Regions from separate parts of the Vreelandella sp. 2A-K22 genome, predicted to be linked through region 2. Evidence: predicted binding sites of a transcription regulator. Region 2 holds the regulator's gene; each other region holds the start of a gene.
The links. The regulator sigma-54, encoded in region 2, starts transcription at its own class of promoters, with help from an activator protein. The targets are predictions, from matches to a motif close to TGGCACNNNNNTTGCTNT.

Region 1 (7,758 bases), on a different contig from region 2:
ACTACCCGCTACCCCCTGAGAGCGTGATGCTGGCGCGGCCTGCCTGGATGCAGCAAATGGCCCGCCCGGTCTGGTTGGTGCTAATGGTGGCGCTGATTATTGCCGCGACCTTTGCAGGTTGGCTGGCCTTTTCTTCCAAAGAGGTGTGGGTCATTCCTTTCTTCGTGCTGTTCACGCTGTGTGCCATGCGCTACTTGGCCGGGCGTCCTGCGCCTTTGTGGGTGCGCCACATTAATGCGTATTCGTTTGGCATTTACTTGGCTCACCCCATGTTCTTTGTGCTCGCTGATCTGGCTGTCGAGCCGTTGTCGTTGCCCATTGGCGTGTATGCACTGGCGCTTATGGCGGTTGGTGTGGTGGGGTCAGTGGGGCTTAATAAGCTCGCCAATACCACGACACTGGGCGCCATGCTGTTCGGCAAGCGACTAAAGGTAAGTTAGTCAGAGAGTGGCGGTGGATGGTATCTGTGGATAGCGGCAGAAAACGCATTATGGGCGTGGAGTGAAAGCCGTAACCGGGGCGTTAGCCAGAAAAGGTTTTTCTGGCTCTTTCGTTAGTCTAAGCAGGTTTCCGTTGTAGGTTTTTAAACGCGTAGGGCAGGCGTGTAAACGTTGCAGAAAATCGTCGATCGCGCTGTTATCGTCCAGCTCAGGGTCAAACCCACCCAAGCGTTCTAGCCAGGCTCGCCTCACGGCAATGTAGGGCGGCAAAAGTAAAGCACTGGCCAATAAGCGCCGCAGGATGCGTTCCGACAGCGATGGCCGGGTGAGGCCAATAATCAAGGCGTCAAGGGTGTAAGTGTTGAGCTGTGAATAGAGTGCACACCAAAGCTCCGCAGGCAGTGGTTTTTTCTGCAGCGCAATGATGAGCCACTCTGCTTGGCTGGTAAACGCGGCTTTATTCAAGCGAGCCCCCAGCGGCCTTGATGGTGTAATCAGCGAATGAGCATGGTAGCGCTGTTCAATAGCACTCAGGCGTGCTTGCGCTTGAGTGGCTGTCACCAAAATGGGCAGCAAGTGGTCGGCGACACCGGATTCACGTATGGATTTTAAGTGGCGTGGCAACATTTCACCCGTCACCATGGCATCAACGATAAAGCAGACCGATCCCATTTGCCGACTCCGATTGTGAGCAAATCTATCAAATTGTAATTTATTGTAGTAGCTGGTTTATTTGCGTAGCAAGTAAAAAAATTTGCGAGCTAAAAAACAGCGCTAAGTATGACTTGTGCACTTTGATGGGGCGCGCGGCATTATTTTTGTTCTATTTTGGTGCATAAGAGGTTTTTTAGACGGTTCAGAATAGCCTGTTGCGCCGTTATGCGTCATCAAGAGGCATTCGAAGCCATTTTTTAATGCTTATAAAACAGATAGTTGTTGTTTTTTTATGCCATATTGGTGCAGTGTTGGCATGTTCTCTGCATTGTATTTGCAAGCGGCTAGCGGGCCGTAGGCATAAGCCCTGCGGCGTGCTAAAACGATAGCCGGTCTGAAATGCTCGCTGAGCGATTTGTTAACCAATGTCAGGCAAACGTTGAGCGAACAAGAATGACAAACGTGCGGTTTAGCACGTATTTTGTCGAACAACACTTTTATCGGTAGCTTACTGTCGTTAGCTTTAAGCCACGCTCATACCGGAGGACACTATGTCAGCCAAGACTCTCGCGCTAATTGAAGAACACGATGTTAAATGGGTAGACCTGCGTTTCACCGACACTCGCGGTAAAGAACAGCACGTGACCGTGCCTGCGCGCGATGTAGACGAAGAATTCTTCGAGAATGGCCAAATGTTCGATGGCTCTTCTATTGAAGGTTGGAAGGGCATTAACGAATCCGACATGATTCTGCGCCCGGAAGATGGTACGGGTTACCTCGACCCCTTCACAGAAGATGCGACGCTGGTGCTGCGCTGTGACATCATCGAGCCGGCCACTATGCAAGGCTATGATCGTGACCCGCGCTCTATCGCTAAGCGCGCAGAAGCTTACCTGCAGTCTACTGGCCTGGGCGACACCGCGTTCTTCGGCCCTGAGCCTGAATTCTTTATCTTTGACGAAGTGCATTGGAAGTCTGATATCCAGGGCTCTATGTACAAAATCACCTCCGACGAAGGCGCTTGGGCAACCGACAGTGTTGTGGAAGGCGGCAACCTTGGCCACCGTCCGCGCGTTAAAGGCGGCTACTTCCCGGTTCCTCCGGTCGATAGCTTCCACGATATTCGTGGCGCAATGTGTAATACCCTGGAAGCGATTGGTCAGACCGTCGAGGTACACCACCACGAGGTTTCCAACGCAGGTCAGAACGAAATCGGCGTTAAGTTCAACACGCTGGTGAAGAAAGCTGACGAAGTTCAGGAAATGAAGTACGTGATCCACAACGTGGCCCACGCGTATGGCAAAACGGCCACCTTTATGCCGAAGCCGCTGGTCGGTGATAACGGTTCGGGTATGCACGTTCACCAGTCGTTCTGGAAAGATGGCAACAACCAGTTCGCCGGTGACGAGTACGCTGGTCTGTCTGAAATGGCGCTTTTCTACATCGGCGGCATCATCAAGCACGCCCGTGCCCTGAACGCCTTTACTAACGCTTCTACCAACTCGTACAAGCGTCTGGTGCCTGGCTTTGAAGCGCCGGTCATGCTGGCCTACAGTGCCCGCAACCGTTCGGCTTCAATCCGTATTCCTTACACCGCCAGCCCGAAAGGCAAGCGTGTGGAAGCGCGCTTCCCTGATCCGACTGCCAACCCTTACCTGGCGTTCTCTGCCATGTTGATGGCGGGTATCGACGGTATCAAAAACAAGATCCACCCTGGCGATGCCATGGACAAAAACCTGTACGACCTGCCGCCAGAAGAAGGCAAGTCAGTACCGACTGTGGCGCACAGCCTGGATCAAGCACTGGAAGCCCTCGACGCTGACCGTGCGTTCTTGACCGAAGGTGGCGTGTTCACCGACGAAATGATCGATGCCTACATTGACCTCAAGATGGAAGAAGTGGAGCGTATTCGTATGACCACTCACCCCATCGAGTTTGATATGTACTATAGCTGTTAAGTACAGCTGCGAATCAGCGTTACTCGCCCTTGGCTGTTACTATCAGCCAGGCGGTGGTAACAATGATTGCCAATAGAACCCCGCTACGGCGGGGTTTTTTTATTGCTGGGAGGCTGAGAAGCGTGCCAGAGGGGTGATGAGCAGTGTGCTGGTAGCTCTCTTGGGCGTGGGGGAGTGGGTGGCACGGCGTTCGGGCAGGCGGTGTATCGGGTGACCGATCAGCACGGCAACGTTACCTTTACCGATAACCCAAGCAGCCCTTTATGCCCTGCGACCACTTTTCCATCGCTCTGCCCCAGCAAGGCGCACAGGTGGAAGAGGGGATGACCGTGGTGGAGGTGGTTATTGCGCCACCGTTGCGCGACGACAATCAGGTACGGCTGTTGGTGAATGGCGAGATTAGCCAGAAAGCGCTGCACAGCGATGTCTTCTGGTTAACAGGCCTGCCGCAAGGGGGCACGAGATCCAGGCAGAATGCTGGAGAGCAGCCAGCGTTTACAGCACCGCACGGCAGCGGTGACGATTACGGTTCCTTAAGAGCGCTTTAATAAACGCGATCAAAAAGACAGCCCTAAGTATTACCTACCAAAACCTGGGTGCACTAAAGTGGTGCATGAGCAGGAGCATTTGGCACGGCAAGTGCGCTAAAACGATTCGCGCTCTTTCGCTGCGATGCCCGCAAGCCGTGCAAATGGACATAAACGTATAGTTGGCGCGCTTTTTGCAGCTCCCTCATTGATCATCCACCTGTAGGTCTGTATCGGCGATGGAAGACGCGATTTTTCAGGACACCACCATGCATCAGCGTTTGCTTGAGCATCTCACCACAGCGGTATTGCTGCTAGACGGCGAACTGCGTGTGCGATGGATGAACCCTGCCGCTGAAGCGTTGTTAGCGGTCAGCCTTAGCCGTGTTCACGGCATCAGCCTGGATACGCTACTTGGCGGGGATGTAAGCATTGACGAAGTATTGGCCAAGGCGCGGGATGCGTTTCACCCCTATACCCAGCGTGAAGCACGCATTACCCCGTTGAATAGCGAACCGCTCACGGTGGACTACACGGTGACGCCCTTATCCGACGATGAGCTGCTACTGGAAGTAGAGCCGCGGGATCGGCTGATGCAGATCTCCCGGGAAGAGGCGCTAACCACACGCCAGGAGACCATCAAGGTGCTCGCCCGCGGGCTCGCCCATGAAGTCAAAAACCCGCTGGGTGGCATTCGCGGGGCAGCACAGCTACTAGAGCGTGATCTAGACGACCCGGCGCTGCGCGAATATACCCATATCATTGTTGAAGAGGTGGATCGGCTGCGCGACCTGGTCGACTCCATGCTCGGCCCTAACCGGATGCTTAAACACGAGCCAGTCAACATCCACAAGGTGCTGGAGCGAGTGCGGGCGCTGCTGATTGCCGAACACCCTAGTGTGACAATCAGCCGTGATTACGACCCCAGCTTGCCCGATCTTTCCGGCGATGAATCGCAAATGATTCAGGCGGTGCTCAATGTGGCGCGCAATGCGGTACAGGCCATGAGCGATGCACAAACGCCGGAGCCCACTTTAATACTACGCACCCGCGCCCGTCGCCAGTTTACGCTTGGCGCCGAACGTCACCGGCTGGTCAGTGAAGTCGCCGTGATCGATAACGGCCCCGGTATTCCCGATACGCTGCAGGAAACACTGTTTTACCCCATGGTGTCGGGACGCGCGGAAGGCAGCGGCCTTGGGCTCTCTATTGCCCAGTCGATTTTGCACCAGCATCAAGGATTGATTGAATGCGATTCACGTCCTGGACACACCGAATTTCGTTTACTGATTCCCATGGTTATTAATTTCACCGGAGAAGCGTCATGACTGAGGCTGCACGTAATGATGTTGCGCGGGTGGTCATTGTCGATGATGACCGCGCTATCCGCTGGGTGTTGGAGCGCGCCTTGGCGCAACCCGACCTTGACGTTGAGTGTATCGAGCGCGCCGACGTTGCCCTGACACGTTTGTTGGAAAATCCACCCGACGTGCTGGTCACCGATATTCGTATGCCGGGTATCGATGGGCTGGATCTAATGTCCCGGGTACGCGAAGCGCATCCTGACCTGCCGGTGATCGTGATGACCGCGCACTCCGACCTGGACAGCGCCGTGGCCTCGTATCAGGGCGGGGCATTTGAATACCTGCCCAAGCCGTTCGATGTTGACGAGGCCCTGGCGCTGGTACGTCGCGCCGTGGCTCACGCCCGTGAACGCCAACGTCCGGTGACCGTGCCGGAAGGCTTGAACGCCGAAATTATCGGTGAAGCGCCCGCCATGCAGGAGGTGTTCCGTGCCATTGGTCGCCTCTCGCACTCCCACATCACGGTGTTGATTAATGGGGAGTCGGGAACCGGCAAAGAGCGCGTTGCCCAGGCACTCCATCAGCATAGCCCTCGTGAGGGCAAGCCGTTTATTGCCCTCAATATGGCGGCGATTCCCCGTGATTTGATTGAGTCTGAGCTGTTTGGTCACGAGAAGGGGGCTTTTACCGGGGCGACCCAGCAGCGCCAGGGGCGGTTTGAGCAAGCCAACGGCGGTACGCTATTTTTAGACGAAATAGGCGATATGCCCGCTGAAACCCAAACGCGGCTACTGCGCGTGCTGGCCGATGGAGAGTTCTATCGCGTTGGCGGGCATACGCCGGTCAAAGTGGATGTGCGCATTATTGCTGCCACCCACCAAAACCTAGAAGTGTTGGTGGATGACGGCCGCTTCCGGGAGGATTTGTTCCACCGCCTGAACGTGATCCGTATTCACCTGCCCAAGCTTGCCGAGCGCCGCGAAGATATCCCTCGTTTAACGCGGCACTTTTTAGCTGAAGCGGCGAAAGAGCTGACGACCGATATCAAGGTGCTGACCAGCGAAGCGGAAGCCCATCTAACGCGTTTGCCGTGGCCCGGCAACGTGCGGCAGTTAGAAAATATCTGCCGTTGGCTCACCGTGATGGCATCAGGGCGTGAGATTCTGGTTGAAGATCTACCGCCGGAGCTGCGTTCACCCAGCGCTTCTGAAAGCAGTGCCCACGGCGATTGGCGCACGGCGTTTCGTGACTGGGCGGATCATGCCCTGGCCGAAGGCCATACCCATCTACTGGAAGAAGCGGTGCCCGATTTTGAGCGGATTCTGATTGAGACAGCGCTAAAACATACCGGCGGGCGCAAAGGTGAAGCCGCCGAGCTGCTGGGCTGGGGGCGCAATACGCTCACGCGTAAACTGAAAACACTGCTACCGGCACTCGCTGACGAGTAAACGTTAGGAGCCTGTCTGGCTTAACACTGATCTACTGCGAGTCCCGGTATTTTGGCCAACTTTATTCGATCGATTTCGTTAAATAGCACGCTATTCGCCTCAATCGATCGATAAATTTGGCTCAAAATTCGTGCTTCTCGCGATGATCGGTCAAGCCAGACAGGCTCCTAGTCGCCAGCGAGTATATATACCGCATCGGCTAGGGTGGTGGGGTTGGGCAAAGTGCCGTCGCTACTGGTGAGTGGCTGTTCATCCTGCCACCACTACCCTGGGCTTGAGTAGGCTGCCGAAGTGACGCTGGGCAGCAACAGCGTTGTCTATGGCAGTTATTGTGTCGCTTCAATGCGCCTGATTTCGGCAAGTAACGCTTCTGCTTCTTCAGTAAGTGTGGCATTGGCACGCATATCGCCATTGCGTGAAGCCTCCATGGCGGCTTGTAGTTTGCGCTCATACTCTTGTTGAAGCTTCTTTTTGGGGTCACGCTTAAACATACCTAACATGAGCAATCTCCTCGCTATCAATGTCTCTTGTACACTATTTGTATAGGATTGAAGTGCTCGTGTCGAATGTTTGCTTTAACTAGCCTTGCTAATCGTAGTGATTAGGCGTGGCGCACTGGCATAAGAAGCGCTCAAAATCACATAAAATAGTCTCCAGGCTCGCGTGCAGGCGGTGATCGTCGTCAACCATCCGCAGCGATAGGCGCTGAAGACGAGCACGTTCGATCACCGGTTCAGGGGCAACCACATCATCCCGCCAGCCATGAATAATATGGCTGTGCTGCGCCTGAATAACCGGTGACGTTTCCGGGTAGTCGGCAAGTCCCAATGCAGGCGCCAGCAGAAAGCAGCCCAACACCGGCTGCTGAGCGCTAACTGCCGCGCTTAGCCAACCCCCCAAGCTGGAGCCTGCCAGTACACACTGGGCAGGATCATCTCCGCGCTCGGCTAATACTCTCAGCAGGTATTCAAGGCGTTGCTGTGGCTCTGCTATGCCTCGATAATCCATGACCACCGGCTCACAGTCATCCAGCTTTTGCGCAACACCTTTCATTGCCTGGGTTTTCAGTGCGCCTGGCCCGCTCTCAAGGCCATGGGATAGATAAACGGTCATCATAACGGTTAGCTCGCTGCACGCTGGATAGCTTCGCCACCCTGTTGAAGGTCTTCACCCGCACCGCGAATGGTATTACAGCCACTGACCAGCATCAGGGTCACCACCATCACGAAGCCGAGGGCGATAGTGCGTTTCATAAAAGCCTCCTTCGAAGGCATACCGCTAGTGAAAGGAGTAGAAAGCAAAAATACCCTCTGTCGTGACGATACGCTACGGTTTTCAATACGTTTAAACACAAGGAAGCATAGCAGTGTGCCTCGAAACCGTATGTTTATGTCGCATGTGCCACTTCTATACATGAAAAATAGAGG
Region 2 (7,758 bases):
CAAGCCGAACTGACCCAGCAAGAGGACACCTTTAGTGGCGGTCGCCTTGAGTATTTTATTGACCGAGAAGTGATTCAAGCGCGCTCTGACGTTGATGGCAGCGAGCCCCAGCGCATACGCATGACCCTTCAGCCTGAACAATAGGGAGCCTAGCTGTGGCCACTGCTGACACTGCGCCGATCAAAACCCTTTATGCCCACCACCTGGCTAAAAGCTACAAACGCCGCCGAGTGGTCAAAGACATCAATCTGGAGATATCCCAAGGCAGTGTCGTTGGCCTTTTGGGCCCCAACGGCGCGGGCAAAACCACCTCATTTTATATGATTGTTGGGCTGGTCAAATCCGACGCTGGCAAGGTGGGTATCGACGATGTGGATTTAACGCGCGCCCCCATGCACGAGCGCGCAGCCGCGGGGATTGGCTATCTACCTCAAGAGGCGTCTATTTTCCGCAAACTCTCGGTTGCCGAGAATATTATGGCGATACTCGAGACCCGCAAAGAGCTTAACCGCAGCGACCGCGAACAGCGCCTGGAAGCGCTACTCGAAGACTTCCATATCACCCATATTCGCGACAACCTGGGCATGAGCCTTTCGGGCGGCGAGCGCAGGCGTGTAGAAATAGCCCGCTCGCTAGCCACAGAGCCCGCTTTTATTCTGCTCGATGAGCCTTTTGCGGGCGTTGACCCCATCTCGGTAGGTGAGATTAAAACCATCATTCGTGCACTGAAACAGCGCCATATCGGCGTGCTGATCACCGATCACAACGTGCGTGAAACACTAGACATTTGCGATATCGCCTATATCGTCGGCGATGGGCAAATCATCGCCAGTGGCTCGCCCGCCTCGATTCTCACCAACCAAAAAGTAAGGGATGTGTATTTGGGCGCCGATTTTCGCCTGTAATGTTTTTGCCTTAATTGCCCCTAAATAGCGCTTTAAAACAACTTTACGACCAATGGCATGCTTATTGCACTTGCGCCAAGCACTCACTCGCACTAGGGTGGAGCATTCTGATTAACGAGTGGTTCTCAGATGGTCATGAAAGCTTCTCTCCAACTGCGTATCGGCACACAGCTGACCATGACGCCCCAGTTGCAGCAGGCCATTGCGCTGCTGCAACTCTCTACGCTGGATCTTCGTCAAGAAATTCAGCAGGCCCTCGATGCCAATCCCATGCTGGAGCAGGAAGATGAATTTAGTGAACAGGCTGTCAGCGAGCCTAAGGAAGAAGAGTGGTCAGAGAGCATCCCTACTGAGCTCTCGGTAGATAGCGACTGGTCAGATACCTATCAAGATATGGGAAGCCAGGGGGGCAGCAGCAGCGAAGGCCCCGACTTTGAGCGCCAGGCAGCCGGGCAGAGCCTTCATGGCCACCTGCTGTGGCAACTCGCCATGACCGATTTTAGCGCTCGCGAGCAGCTTGTCGCGGAAAGTTTAATCGACGCGCTAGACGCCAACGGCTACCTGACCCAGCCGCTCAACGACATCCGTGAAGGGCTTCGTGCCCAGGGCATTGACGGGCTAAGCCAGCGCGAAGTGGAAACCATTCTACTCAAGCTCCAGCAGTTTGAGCCGACCGGCATATTTGCCCGTGACTTGCGTGAATGCTTGATGCTGCAGCTCGCCGCTCTCCCCGATGATACGCCACTGCTGGTTCCCGCCCGCCGCTTGGTGCGGCAGTTTCTCGAAGCGCTTGGCAAAGACGATATGCGTCTGCTGAAACGCCGTCTAGGGCTCGACGACGAACAGCTGGCCGATGTCATCCTGCTTATTCGCAGCCTAGACCCACGCCCAGGCAGCGCCTACGGCGACACCGATGACAGCTATGTCACCCCCGATCTAGTCGTCCGCCACGATAATGAAGGCTGGCATTTAGAGCTCAACCCCGAGGCCCTGCCACGGCTGCGCATTCAGCCCGACTACGCCAGCTTGATTAAGCGTGCGGATAAAAGCGATGACAACCAGTTTCTCAAAGAGCACTTGCAGGAAGCGCGCTGGTTGATCAAGAGCCTCTCTAGCCGAAACGATACGCTGCTGCGTGTTGGTCGCGAGATCATTACCCGCCAGATTGGCTTTTTAGAGCACGGCGAAGAAGCCATGAAACCACTGATACTGGCCGACATTGCCGAAGCCGTGGAGATGCACGAGTCGACTATTTCACGGGTAACGACGCAAAAATATATCCATACACCCCGTGGTGTGTTTGAACTCAAATACTTTTTCTCAAGCCAGGTGAGCGGTCAAGATGGCGACAGCCACTCCAGCACCGCCATCCGTGCACGACTCAAGAAACTGATTCAAGAGGAGCCGCCCGGCAAGCCGCTTTCAGACAGCCGCTTAGTGACGCTATTAGGCGAAGGAGGGATTCAAGTGGCGCGTCGTACGGTGGCGAAATACCGTGAAGCCATGGGCATTCCCTCTTCCAGTGAACGGCGTCGTTTGCGCTAACTTCGTTAACGTTTCAGGGAAACTCTCGACAAGGGCTTTGCAACGCGGCAAAAAGGGTTACAATCGAAGTACAGTCCGATGGATAAGGAGCACGTCAATGCAAGTAAATATCACTGGTCATCACGTAGAACTGACTGACGCCTTGCGTGACTATGTCAACGAGAAGCTTGAGCGTGTAGAGCGCCATTACGACAATATAACTACGGTGCAAGTCACCTTATCAGTGGAGAAAGAGCGCCAGCAGGCCGCCTGTACGCTGCACGCCGCAGGTGCTGACTTACATGCGGAAGCCCTAGACAGTGATATGTACGCCGCTATCGACGCACTAGCGGACAAAATCGACCGTCAACTCGTTAAACACAAGGAAAAAGCACAAGCTCGCGCCCAAGGCGCCGGTGTGCGTTAATTCAATGACGTTGGAAACCATACTCCCCCCGGAACGCGTTCTGTTCGACGTCCCCGGGGGCAGCAAAAAAAGGGTGCTGGAGTTTTACAGCACCTTTATCGCCCAAAATATCCCCAGCCTGGACAGCCAAGAAGTGTTTAGCCGTTTAATCGGTCGCGAGCGCTTAGGTAGTACGGGTATTGGTAACGGCGTGGCTATTCCTCATGCGCGTAGCCCCCACTGCAACGCCCCTATCGCTGGATTTTTGAAACTGGCTGAAGCGATCGATTTTGACGCTATCGACGGCGACCCGGTAGATCTGGTGTTTGTCCTGTTGGTACCCGAAGAGGCAGATGACACGCATCTCTCACTACTGGGTCAGGTAGCGACCATCATGAATGATGCGGACACGCGCCAGCAACTGCGTAAAGCAGCCAGCCAGCGCGAACTGCTTGAGCTGATTACCGCCAAAATTCGCGAGCAATCAGCGGCCTAAGGGTCTGAAACCCTGTTCAGGGCAGATCACAGCAGGTTATCCGCTCACCACCCTCAACGCAGCTTGATCAAAGCAAAGAGAGACTCTATGCAACTGGTGATCATTAGCGGCCGCTCCGGGTCAGGTAAATCTATCGCCTTGCAAGCGCTGGAAGATCTTGGCTACTACGCGATTGATAACCTCCCAGCTATGTTGCTGGGGTCGTTGGTGGATGAACTGCGTGACCAGGGCGACCGAGCACATTTAGCGGTGAGTATTGATGCCCGCAATTTGCCGGGAGCTCTGGAGCGCCTGCCCTCTTTATTAGACGAGTTGCGCCAGCGTAAAATCGACTTTCAAGTTATTTACCTGACCACCGATGCGCGCATACTGCTTGAGCGTTACTCAGCAACGCGTCGCCGTCATCCGCTGACCCGCGATAGCGAAATGACGCTGGAAGAGGCGATCAATAAAGAAGAGACGACGCTAGAGGATATTCGCGATCTGGCCGATCTATTGATCGATACATCACGATTATCGGTGCACGATTTACGCCGTCGCATTACCGACCAAGTAGCCCATCAGCGGCGCGACAAGCTGACGCTAACGCTGGAATCGTTTGGGTATAAACGCGGCGTACCGTTAGACGCCGACCTGGTCTTCGATGTGCGCTGCCTGCCAAATCCGTACTGGGATCCAACGCTGCGCCAGTTCACTGGCCGCGACGCGGAAATCGTGGCTTTTTTGAACAGCTATCCGATTGTTGATGCCATGAGCGACGACATCTTGGCCTGGCTAGAGCGTTGGCTACCCGCTTACCAGAATAGCCAACGTAGCTACATGACTATCGCGATTGGCTGTACTGGTGGCCAGCACCGCTCGGTCTATATGGCCGAGAAGTTAGCGGAAAAATTGACTCCTAGCATGGGCGAAGTTCAACTTCGCCACCGCGAACTGGGTCTGCACTACACCATAAGCGAACAGTTGGCCGCTCCCCTCGTCAGCGCTTCCACACCTAACGAGCGGCCAGAGACCTCTTAAGCGCGTCTATCCATTAATGACACCACTCGGCGAAAAGGAACCAGGGTGCCAGAACGCATACTTACACTTACCAATCAACGCGGGCTACACGCTCGCGCGGCGACAAAACTGGTCAAATGCGGCCAACAGTTCACGGCAAAAATACGCGTTTACAAACAGCAACAGGCCGCCGACGCCGCCAATATCATGTCACTGCTGATGCTTGCCGCACCTTGTGGCACCGAGCTTAGAATCACCGCCGAAGGCGATGACGCCGAACAGGCGCTTGAAGCGATTCAAGCGCTGTTCGACGCCCGCTTTGAGGAGGATCAGTAAGCCGCCGCTTGGCTTGTTAGTCCCCCGCCACGGTCATGGCATCAATCAACCAGCTACCCGTGTGAACACTGCCACGGGTATCAGTGTCATCGCCAATACCTACTAAGCCAGCAAACATCCGCTCCAGGTTTCCGGCAATGGTGAACTCTTCGACCGGGTACTGCACCTTTCCATTTTCGACCCAAAAACCTGCTGCACCGCGGGAATAGTCACCGGTCACACCGTTGACACCTTGGCCCATCAACTCAGTCACCCAAATACCCCGCCCCATCTCTTGCAACAAGCTTTCGCGTGATTGCAGTGGCGTTGCTAAACGCACGTTACGTGCCCCACCGGCATTGCCCGTGGTTTGCATATCGAGACGACGAGCGCTGTAAGAAGAGAGCATATAGCTGGCAATGCGTCCCTGATCGATAAAGCGATTATTGCGCGTTTGCACGCCCTCGCCATCAAACGGTGAGCTTGCCGTGGCGCCAATCTCCATTGGCCGCTCTTCGAGACTAAACCAGTCGGGAAACAATGGTGTACCGAGCCGGTCGCACAAAAACGAGGCCTGCCGGTAAAGCGCACCACCGGCTAACCCACCGAGCAGGTGGCCAATCAAGCCACTGGCCAACGATGGGTCAAACAGCACCGGAAAGGTGCCCGTTGGCGGCCGTTTAGCACCTAGCCTGCGCAGCGTACGCATCGCGGCTTCGCGCCCCACCTCAGCGGGGTCACGTAGCGCCTTGGGGTCACGGGCAGAGGTGTAGTCATAATCACGCTGCATACCGCTCGCGTCTTGGGCAATCAGCATGCAAGAAAGAGAGTGACTACTGCCCTTTTGGGTACCTAAAAAGCCGTGGCTATTGGCGTAAACGCGCACCCCTTCGCCACTGGAGAGAGACGCGCCATCTGACTGTGAGATGCCGTCAACGTCTCGCCCCGCCTGCTCGCAGGCAAGCGCTAACTCAATCGCCTCATCCGTTGTGAGCGCCCAGGGGTAGTGCACTTTTAGATCGGGCAACTCAGTAGCCATAAGGGAGGCATCGGCCAGCCCTGCGGCCGGGTCTTCGCCGGTATAGCGGGCAATCGCCAGCGCTTTCTCTACGGCTGCCTGGATCGAGGCACTGCTGGCATCAGTGGATGAAGCGCTGCCTTTACGTTGACCCACGTATAGCGTGACGGCAATGCCTTGGTCACGGGATAACTCAACCGTTTCAACTTCGCCCAGGCGTACGCTAACGCCTATACCCTGATCGACGCTTGCGCCTACTTCGGCAGCATCCGCGCCCAAGCGCTTCGCCAGCGCTAGCGCCTCTTCGGCGCGCGCGGTCAATAGCGACTGCTGCGCGGATGCATCAAATGCCTGTGCCATATGGCCTCCTATTTCAACCGAATGTCTCTCAACCAAAGTCTTTCAAGAGAGTGTCATCGGCGAATCAATGTTGTACTCGCAGCTGGTATAATGCCGCCACGAATCTTGTCTGTGAGTCACACTATGCGTAAGCAACGTCCCGATCCCGTTGAAGTAGAAGAACAGGAAGAACGCCCTAGCAAGTCGCAACTCAAACGCGAAATGCATGCCTTACAGGCACTTGGGGAAACCTTAATCGCCATGCGACCGGCGGAACGCGCCCGTTTCCCCCTCTCTGACGATATGCTACGCGCTATCGAGGAAACCTCGCGTATTCGCTCCCATGAAGGTCGCCGCCGCCATATGCAGTATGTCGGTAAGCTGATCCGTAAAGAGGATCTTACCGCCATTCAAGCCGTGTTCGACTCCATCGACCAGGAGCAAGAGCAGCGCGACCACGCGTTCCACCGACTGGAAAAATGGCGGGAACGCTTAATTGACGAGGGCGATGCGGCAGTTGACCTGTTTATGGCGGAGCACCCCGACGCCGATCGCCAGACACTGCGTCAATTGATTCGCAACGCCCAGCGGGAACGCGAACAGGGCAAACCGCCGACCAGCTCGCGCAAGCTCTTCAAACACCTGCGCGAAACCCTCGCACTTTAAAAACAGCCTCTTTAAGACCGCTTTTCAAGACCGCCTATCAAGACTGCGTGCCGCCGACGGTCAGCTCATCCAATTTCAGGGTGGGCTGGCCCACACCCACCGGCACGCCCTGCCCTTCTTTACCACACACGCCAATACCGGTATCCAGCGCCATATCATGGCCAATCATGGAAACACGCTGCATCGCTTCCGGCCCGTTACCAATCAAGGTGGCGCCTTTCACCGGCGCCGTCACCTTACCGTCTTCAATCAAGTAGGCTTCGCTGGCAGAGAACACAAATTTGCCAGAGGTGATATCCACCTGCCCGCCCCCAAAGCTCACCGCGTAAATACCGCGCTTAACGCTTTTGATAATATCGCTGGGCTCATCTTGGCCCGCAAGCATGACCGTATTCGTCATGCGCGGCATCGGCAGGTGGGCAAAGGATTCGCGTCGCGCATTGCCTGTGGGGGCCATACCCATTAAGCGGGCATTGAGTTTGTCCTGCATATAGCCAGTCAATATCCCGTCTTCGATAAGCGGCGTGTATTGGCCCGGCGTGCCCTCGTCATCCACGCTCATCGAGCCACGGCAATCCGCTAGTGTCGCATCATCGACAATCGTCACGCCTTTTGCGGCCACGCGCTCGCCCATTTTGCCAGCAAAGGCGGAACTGCCCTTACGGTTGAAATCCCCTTCCAAACCATGGCCGACGGCTTCATGAAGCAAAATTCCTGGCCACCCCGACGCCAGCACCACAGGCATTTGCCCCGCGGGCGCATCGACGGCTTCCAGGTTGACCAGTGCCTGACGCACCGCCTCTTTGGCGTACTGCTCGGCAACTTGGTCATCGCGCAGCTTGGCCATGGAGTAACGGCCACCGCCGCCCGCACTGCCGCGTTCACGACGACCATTTTTAACCGCGATAACGCTGACATTAAAGCGCACCAGCGGGCGAATATCCGCCGCCAAGGTGCCATCGCTTGCCCTCACCAGCACTACTTCGTAGGTACCTGAAAGAGAAGCACTCACTTGACTGATGCTCGGGTCTGCAGCACGCGCGATTTTGTCAGCCTGTTTTAGCATGGCGACTTTGTCTTCCGCGCTTAG
Region 3 (7,758 bases), on a different contig from region 2:
TAGGCGCTGGCCACGTCAATTAATAGCTGCTGTTCGGTAGCTGCCAGCAGGTATACCTGCTGGTCAATCTGCCGCTCGGCCTGAGTGACTTGGCGGCGCGTGACCTCATCATAAAGCGCTTGGGTGGCTTCGAGGGTGAGCGCTACGGTGTTGTAACGGTCATCACCAGCGCTCACATTACCCGTTCCAGCCCCTGTTCCCGCTCGGGATGAACCCTGACTTTCATATTGCTCGTTATGCGCCACGGTGCCCGAGGCGTTAATTTGGGGGAGTAACCCACCGCGGGCAACGTCTCTGCCTGCTTCAACACCCAAATACTCCGAGCGCGCCGAAGCAAGCTCAGCGTTATTATCCAACGCATCACGGGTAATCGTGATGAGGTCGGCGGCTTGAGCAGGCAATACAAAAGAAGCAGTAAATACCGCTAACAGTAGGGGTCGTAAAGGGGCATTGACTGCCCAGTGTGCCAGTCGCATGGGATTGCCTCTAGGTATCAGCGTCAGATGGTAAACGCGCTTAGTCTCTCAACCTGCTTGTCCTGCAGAAAATTAAGCCACTCGCACGTTAAGCCATTCAGAAAGATGAGCATTATAGTTACATTCATGTATGTATGCTAGCCTTGAACAATCTATAAATATGTGTGCAGCCTGTTGTCAAGTCGCATCCAACTTACCTTAGTCCAAAGCATGGTGGTTTGGCGATTAATGCGGCGCTCTTTTACGAAATTCCCGCGCATCGATACCCCATTTAGTTAGCCGCGAGGCCAGCGTAGTGGGTTTAATACCAAGCAGTTCTGCCGCGCCCCCGGTCCCAGAAATTTTACCTCTCGCCTGTTCCAGAGCGGCAATCGTGCTCGCCCGCCGACGTTGGCTCAGCGCCTGCTCAGTCAGCAGCGTTGCTTTACTTTGCTCTCCGCCGGTGTGGCGCAACGTCGGCATTGGTTGAGCACGCCCCATCGAGCGCGACGGCTCTCCCGATAGCAGGTCATCAAACATTAAGCGTCGATCCTGGGTCACGATGACTTGGCGCTCAATGATGTTTTCCAGTTCACGAATGTTGCCTGGCCATGGGTAGCGCTGCAGAATCTCCAACTGGGCGGGGGGAATGCGCACTCCCGGCTTATTAAATTTCAGGCAGGCACGCTGTAAAAAGTGCCGCGCCAGTAGCGGCACATCCTCAATCCGCTTGCGCAGCGGTACCGAATCAATAGGAAACACATTGAGTCGAAAATAGAGATCTTCACGAAAGTGGCCCGCATCGATCATGTCGCGCAGTTCGCGATTGGTGGCGGCAATCACCCGCACATCCACTTCGCGGGTACGGTTATCGCCTACGCGCTCAAACTGCTGATCCTGCAGCACCCGCAACAGCTTACTCTGCAGCTCCAGGGGGATTTCACCGACTTCATCCAAAAATAACGTGCCGCCGTGGGCAAGCTCAAAACGCCCTGGGCGATCCTGCACCGCGCCGGTAAAGGCCCCTTTTACATGGCCAAAAAACTCACTCTCAAACAGATCACGGGGAATAGCCGCACAGTTCACGCGGATCAGCGGTCGATCACTGCGCGTACTCCCCGCATGGATGGCGCGGGCAATCAGCTCTTTACCGGTGCCCGACTCGCCGCTAATCAACACGTTGGCGCTGGTGGGCGCAACCAGCTCAATCTGCTGAATCAGCTTGGCCACTGCCGGACTATTGCCGACAATATCGCGATGATTTAGCTCCGCTTTTATCTCTTCCTGGAGGTACTCATTTTCCAGTTCGAGGCGCTGCTTGAGTGACTCCACCTCAGCAAGGGCATCGCGCAACTGCTGCTCAGCACGCTTGCGCTCACGAATATCACGAAACAGCACCACCGCCCCGACCAAACGCCCCATTTCAAAAATCGGTGTACTCGTGTACTCAACGGGAATTGCCTCACCATTTTTGTGCCAGAACACCTCGTTATCGACATGATGCACCTGACCATCGCTAAACGAGGCGTGAATAGGGCACTGCTGCACCGGGAAGTGACTGCCATCGGCGTGGGTGTGGTGGAACATCAGGTGAGCGTCGTGGCCCACCATATCCTCGGTACTCCAGCCCAGAATTCGCTCGGCGGCAGGATTAACGAAGGTTGTTTTGCCTTCGGCATCCAGACCGTAAATCCCCTCGCCCGCTGCGCCAAGAATCAGTTGGTTCTGCTTTTCAATCCGCTCGAATACCTGCTCGACCCGCTGCCAACCCACCTCACCCTGGCGGTGCTGGCGGCCTAATTCCGCTTTTGCTCGCCGCTGCTCAGCTTTATTGCGGTCTATAAGCGTCAGCAACAGCTGTGAAGAGTCGTCGATACGCTGAGCATAAACCTCAACTCGATACGGCTGGCGCAGCATATCTAACATCACCAGGTCATCCGACCAGGCCGCTTTGTGTGTTAGCGCTTCATCGGTGAAGCTCACCCATAGTGACAGCGAAGCACCCAAGCGATGGCTAAACGGTGCCTCCAAAGGCATTGCTTCATCAATATTGAGCAGCGCGCAAGCGGCATAATTCGCAGCGAGCAGTTGGTCGGCAAACGGATCGACCAAAATCATCGCCAGAGGCGAAAAGCCACCCATCAACGCAAAAGCGTGATGACGTTCAGGCTCATCCATTAGTGTCGGTCTCAAATGAGTTGTCCCATCACCATTCAATTACCGCGCCAGTTACGACATTTCGTCACTAAAACAACGAAATATCGTAGTTTACGATATTTCGTAACACCTTAAACGCTCCAAAAACATCCTCTAAAAAATAAATTAATCCATTCAAAACAAAATATTAGAAATCATATGCGCGAGTTGGCACACAAATAGCACTGGATGGGTGGATAGTGCGATAGCGCCACACGCTTAATCTCTTTTGCACCAGGACGGCGCAGCCATCGGTTTTATTGCTCCTATTTATTGCTCCTATCAGGAAACACTAAAACTCTTGGGTTAGGCGTTAATTAACCGAAATGACACAGGAGACATATTTATGTCTTATCTAATGCCCAGTGAATTTGTCACCAAGTTGGTGGATCAGGGTGAGTCAAAAGTCTATATGGGCACCCGGGATACGCTTATCCGCGCCTTTATGGCAGGAGCGACTCTGGCGTTGGCGGTTATTTTTGCCATCACCATCGCGACGCAAACAGGCCACTTTTTGATTGGGGCACTACTCTTCCCCGTGGGCTTTGTGATGCTCTACCTGATGGGCTATGACCTGCTCACCGGGGTTTTTATGCTGGTGCCAATTGCATGGCTCGACAAAAGACCCGGAGTGACACTGCCGCGCATGCTGAAGTGCTGGGCTCTGGTAGGGCTTGGCAACCTTGGGGGCGCCCTATTTATCGCCACCTTCGGCTACCTGAATTTCACCATGGGCGGCACAGAGGAGATCAACGCTGTCGGCCAAACGATGATGGCCGTTGGTGAAAGCCGCACGGTGGGTTATCAGGAGGCGGGGCTTGCCGGTTGGATTGTGCTTTTCCTGAGAGGCATGTTCTGCAACTGGATGGTATCCATGGGCGTGGTGGGCGCGGCCATTTCCACAACGGTTTCCGGCAAAATCATGGCCATGTGGATGCCGATTATTGTCTTCTTCTACCTTGGTTTTGAGCACTCAGTGGTCAACATGTTTCTGTTCCCAATTGGCCTCATGCTGGGCGCTGACTTCACGCTGTATCAATACATTATGTGGAACGAAATCCCCACGGTACTGGGTAACCTGGTAGGCGGCCTAACCCTGGTTGGCTTGGTTCTCTATACCACCCACGTCCGTACTCAGCCCAAAAAGGTGCTGTCTTGATCACAGCCTAATAGGCCAAAGCCCCCTTTATAGGAGAAACCCTAATGGATAAACTCGAAATGCGTCACACCCTGCTCGCCGCCAAAGCGCGTAAAAAAATGAGCTGGGAAGATATTGGCAAAGCGGTCGGCATGTCGCCGGTATGGGTGGCTTCCGCCTGTTACGGCATGAACAGCGCCAGCCAAGAAGTTGCCGCTAAGCTGTGTGACACCCTTGGCGTGGAGAGCGATGCGGTAGAGGCTTTAGTGGCCTTTCCCACTAAAGCCTGGGATGAAGCGATCCCCCAGGATCCATTTATCTACCGCCTCTATGAAGTCGTCGGTGTGTACGGTGAGACCCTAAAAGACGTGGTGCAGGAGAAATTTGGCGACGGCATTATGAGCGCCATCGATTTCACCATGGAGGTCGACAAAATCGAAGACCCCAAAGGCGACCGGGTACTATTAACTTTGAATGGTAAGTTTTTGCCCTATAAATCTTGGTAAAACGTAAGTCCTGGTAAGTCAGGCGAAGGACTCAAGCCTCGCCACGCAGCGTTCAACCGCAGAACGATAGCCGGCACCGAACAGCACCAGGTGATTCAACAGTGGGTAAAGCTGAAACAGAGCTTCACGCCTCGGCCAGCTGGTCGGGGCGTCGCCGTTCCAGTAGGCGTCAAAAAATGCCTCTCCCGGCGAGCCAAATAGCGTCAGCATCGCCACGTCCACTTCCGGGTAGTGGCGATACACAGCCGGATCGATGATCGCCGGCCCTTTTGTAGTGAAGAGTACATTCCCTGACCACAAATCACCGTGCAGCAAGCTGGGCGGTGCATCGGGCAGCCAGCGCTCCAAATCGTGGGCCAAGCGTTCGATACGGCCACGCAGCTCGCTGTCCAATAGCCCACGCTGGTGGCATGCCTCACACAGAGGGAGCAAGCGGCGCTCGCGCTGGAAAGCTCGACCGTCGCTGAGCGGGGCATTCGGCTGGGGTGTGCGCCCACAAGCGTTATCCTGATGCCAGCCGTGGGCATCGCCAATCACGCTGTGCAAACCGCGCAGCCCTTCGCCAAGCGCCGCTTCGCTCTTCTGCCCAGCGGGCACGGTGTCCAATGACTCAATGATCAGCCAGCCTTCTGCCAAACCTAACACCTCTGGCACTACCAGCGATGAACAGGCACCATGCAACGCACGCAGCCCTTCGGCTTCGCCACGCAGCCGCGCCGTATCGTCGTGTTTAATCACCACCTGCCCCTGACGGGTCTCCAGGCGGTATACAGCAGCAATGTCACCCCCACTGAGCGACTGCAAACCGCCGACGGGGGTTAATTTGATAGATTCCAACAGTTGGCTCAGGGTGGCATCCATAAGGCTTTCTCCCTGTACCCGAATGTATAACGGCGTCAGGGTTAGGGGCCCCCTAGTCCCGACGCGCTTAAGCTATGGGCTAGCTTATATTTCAGCCTAACCGCTTATCGATCAGGCTTTCTAACTCAAGCTGGTCGTCGTGGAAGCGGCGGATGCCATCGGCCAGCTTGTCGTTGGCCATGGCATCCTGATTGTGGCCCCAGCGGAAAGCGGCTTCGTTCAATGGCTCGGTAGGCTTGCCACTGCCTTCACCCGCTTGAATTTGCGCAGCAACGCTGCCTTCGGTGGCATCCAGCTCTTCCAGTAATGCAGGCGAAATGGTCAGCCGTGGGCAGCCTGCCAATGCAAGTACCTGCCCGGTATTACGGAAGCTTGCGCCCATTACCACGGTGTCGTAGCCGCCCTGGTTGGCACGTTGGCAAACGCCTTGCACGAACTGAACGCCCGGGTCGTTTTCCGACGTGTAGTCGTTGCCGGTCTCTTTTTTGTACCAATCGGTCACGCGGCCTACGAAGGGTGAAATCAGAAACACTCCGGCATCAAAACAGGCCTGAGCCTGGGCATCGCTGAACAGCAGCGTCAGGTTGCACTGAATACCTTCGCGTTCAAGCACCTCGGCGGCGCGAATGCCTTCCCAGGTAGACGCCAGCTTGATTAGCACGCGGTCACGTGACACGCCACGGGCATCGTACAGCTCGATTAACTCGTGGGCCTTGGCAATGCTGGCCTGGGTATCAAAAGACAAACGGGCCGCCACTTCGGTGGAAACACGCCCCGGTACAACGGCGGAAATTTCACTGCCCATGGCCACCGCCAAGCGGTCAACGGCATGCTTGACCTGCTCTTCACGGCTGCCAACCGAGGCTTTTACATTGCTCAGCTCTTCGTCGATCAGCGCTTGATAACCGGGCAGACTAAACGCCTTGAGCAGCAGTGACGGGTTAGTGGTGGCATCCTGCGGCTGATAGCGGCGAATAGCCTCAAGATCACCGGTGTCGGCGACGACAAGCGAATGTTGCTTTAACTGTTGCAGCTGGCTAGTCATAAAATCTCCTTGGTATGCGTTTAAGCGCCGCCATGGCGTTGTTCAAGTGCTGCGCAGTAGCGCATATAAATCGGTTGGTACGCGGCCACTCGCTCAGGATGGGGGTCAGCAAGTGACTGCGCATCCAAGTGGACTAATCTTTCACACAGCGTTTCCAGGGTTACGCCCTCTGAACGCTGGTCGCACCAGGCCGCCTGTATTGCGGCGCCAAGCGCGGCCGCATCGGTAATCTCAGGACAAATCACCTGGGTACCGGTAATGTCCGCGACCATCTGGCGCCAAACGGGGCTGTTAGCGCCGCCACCGATCAAACGAATCTGGCTGGCGCCGGCGGTTAAATCACCCAACAATTCCAGCCCATAGCGTAGCCCGAAAGTGGCCCCCTCCACCACGGCCCGACACAAATTAGCCTGGGTGGTATTCAGACTGGTCAGGCCAAGAAAGTCCGCGGAGGCGTCGGGCAGCATCGGCACTCGCTCACCGTTGAAAAACGGCAATACGGTAACGCCCTCGGCGCCTATCGGCGCGCTGGCTACTTTTTCGCCAAAGGCTGCCAGATCCAAGCCAAACAGTTCGCGCACCCGCGTGGTGGCCGAAGTAACATTCATCGTGCAGATCAGCGGCAGCCAGCCACCGGTGCTGGAACAGAAGTTGGCGACCATGGCGTTATCGCATTCAACAGGGTTAGCCGAGTAAGCGCAAACGGTGCCGGAGGTGCCCAAACTCAGCGTGATCAGCCCTGGAGTAATATTGCCGGTGCCAATGGCGCCCAACATATTGTCACCGCCGCCGGAGGAGACGACAACCTGGTCGCCAAGCCCAAGCTCGCGGGCCACGGCCGGGCGTACAAAGCCTACCGGTTCATGGGCTTCCAGCACCCGGGGCAATACCCGCGCCGGGTCTAATTCTGGGGCCATCTCGGCAAAAACATCCAGCTGCCAGCAACGCTTACGGGTATCGAAGTAGCCAGTACCGGAGGCGTCGCCCGCCTCAGTGACCCGTTCGCCGGTGAGCCAGAAATTAAGGTAGTCGTGGGGCAGCAGCAGGCTCTCGATGCGCCGATACGCATCCGGATGATGCTCGCGCAGCCAAACGATTTTAGACGCGGTATAGCCGGTTTGTAGCACCAGCCCCAGCTTCTCCAAACAGCCCGGCTCGCCGCCCAGGCGGGTAACTAAATCGGCATTCTGGGCGCTGGTCTCAGTATCGCACCACAGCTTGGCGGGATAGACCGGCACGCCTTCGCCATCGAGCGCGACCATGCCGTGCTGTTGGCCTGAGACACCAATGCCGCGCACTTGGCTAGCCGATACAGCGGCTTTATCCAACGCGGCAAAAAACGCCGCTTTCAATGCGGCTAACCACTCCGCAGGCGCCTGCTCCCGGCGGCCATTTTCGCCCTCTTCCAAGCGGTGAGGACGGCTTGCTTCAGCGAGAATCTTGCCTCGCTCAACGTCTACCACCACTACTTTGGTACTTTGGGTACCGCAATCCACCCCGATATACATCACACTGTTCCTTTGGACGACGCCAGACCCTCTAGCGTAGCGCGTGCGC

Region 1: the regulator sigma-54 is predicted to act here: its motif matches at 1,407-1,424, upstream of glnA (glutamate--ammonia ligase).
Region 3: the regulator sigma-54 is predicted to act here: its motif matches at 2,821-2,838, upstream of ACW17M_RS09880 (formate/nitrite transporter family protein).

The regions. Positions count from the first base shown of each region.
Region 1 covers NZ_JBSUGC010000014.1:6,121-13,878, forward strand. Annotated here, with positions in the region: gene ACW17M_RS18045 (acyltransferase family protein) at 1-440, shown strand, start outside; gene ACW17M_RS18050 (hypothetical protein) at 489-1,112, opposite strand; gene glnA (glutamate--ammonia ligase) at 1,646-3,052, shown strand; gene ACW17M_RS18060 (hypothetical protein) at 3,152-3,277, opposite strand; gene ACW17M_RS18065 (DUF4124 domain-containing protein) at 3,227-3,379, shown strand; gene ACW17M_RS18070 (hypothetical protein) at 3,316-3,600, shown strand; gene glnL (nitrogen regulation protein NR(II)) at 3,849-4,907, shown strand; gene ntrC (nitrogen regulation protein NR(I)) at 4,904-6,331, shown strand; gene ACW17M_RS18085 (DUF6435 family protein) at 6,658-6,831, opposite strand; gene ACW17M_RS18090 (YqiA/YcfP family alpha/beta fold hydrolase) at 6,920-7,447, opposite strand; gene ACW17M_RS18095 (entericidin A/B family lipoprotein) at 7,453-7,584, opposite strand.
Region 2 covers NZ_JBSUGC010000002.1:220,756-228,513, reverse strand. Annotated here, with positions in the region: gene lptA (lipopolysaccharide transport periplasmic protein LptA) at 1-144, shown strand, start outside; gene lptB (LPS export ABC transporter ATP-binding protein) at 156-905, shown strand; gene ACW17M_RS03325 (RNA polymerase factor sigma-54) at 1,035-2,450, shown strand; gene hpf (ribosome hibernation-promoting factor, HPF/YfiA family) at 2,548-2,856, shown strand; gene ACW17M_RS03315 (PTS sugar transporter subunit IIA) at 2,861-3,331, shown strand; gene rapZ (RNase adapter RapZ) at 3,419-4,351, shown strand; gene ACW17M_RS03305 (HPr family phosphocarrier protein) at 4,397-4,666, shown strand; gene pmbA (metalloprotease PmbA) at 4,683-6,023, opposite strand; gene yjgA (ribosome biogenesis factor YjgA) at 6,147-6,668, shown strand; gene tldD (metalloprotease TldD) at 6,706-7,758, opposite strand, start outside.
Region 3 covers NZ_JBSUGC010000006.1:111,240-118,997, forward strand. Annotated here, with positions in the region: gene ACW17M_RS09870 (TolC family outer membrane protein) at 1-476, opposite strand, end outside; gene ACW17M_RS09875 (sigma 54-interacting transcriptional regulator) at 702-2,633, opposite strand; gene ACW17M_RS09880 (formate/nitrite transporter family protein) at 2,998-3,810, shown strand; gene cynS (cyanase) at 3,855-4,295, shown strand; gene ACW17M_RS09890 (fructosamine kinase family protein) at 4,314-5,156, opposite strand; gene tal (transaldolase) at 5,248-6,201, opposite strand; gene xylB (xylulokinase) at 6,222-7,709, opposite strand; gene ACW17M_RS09905 (mannitol dehydrogenase family protein) at 7,709-7,758, opposite strand, start outside.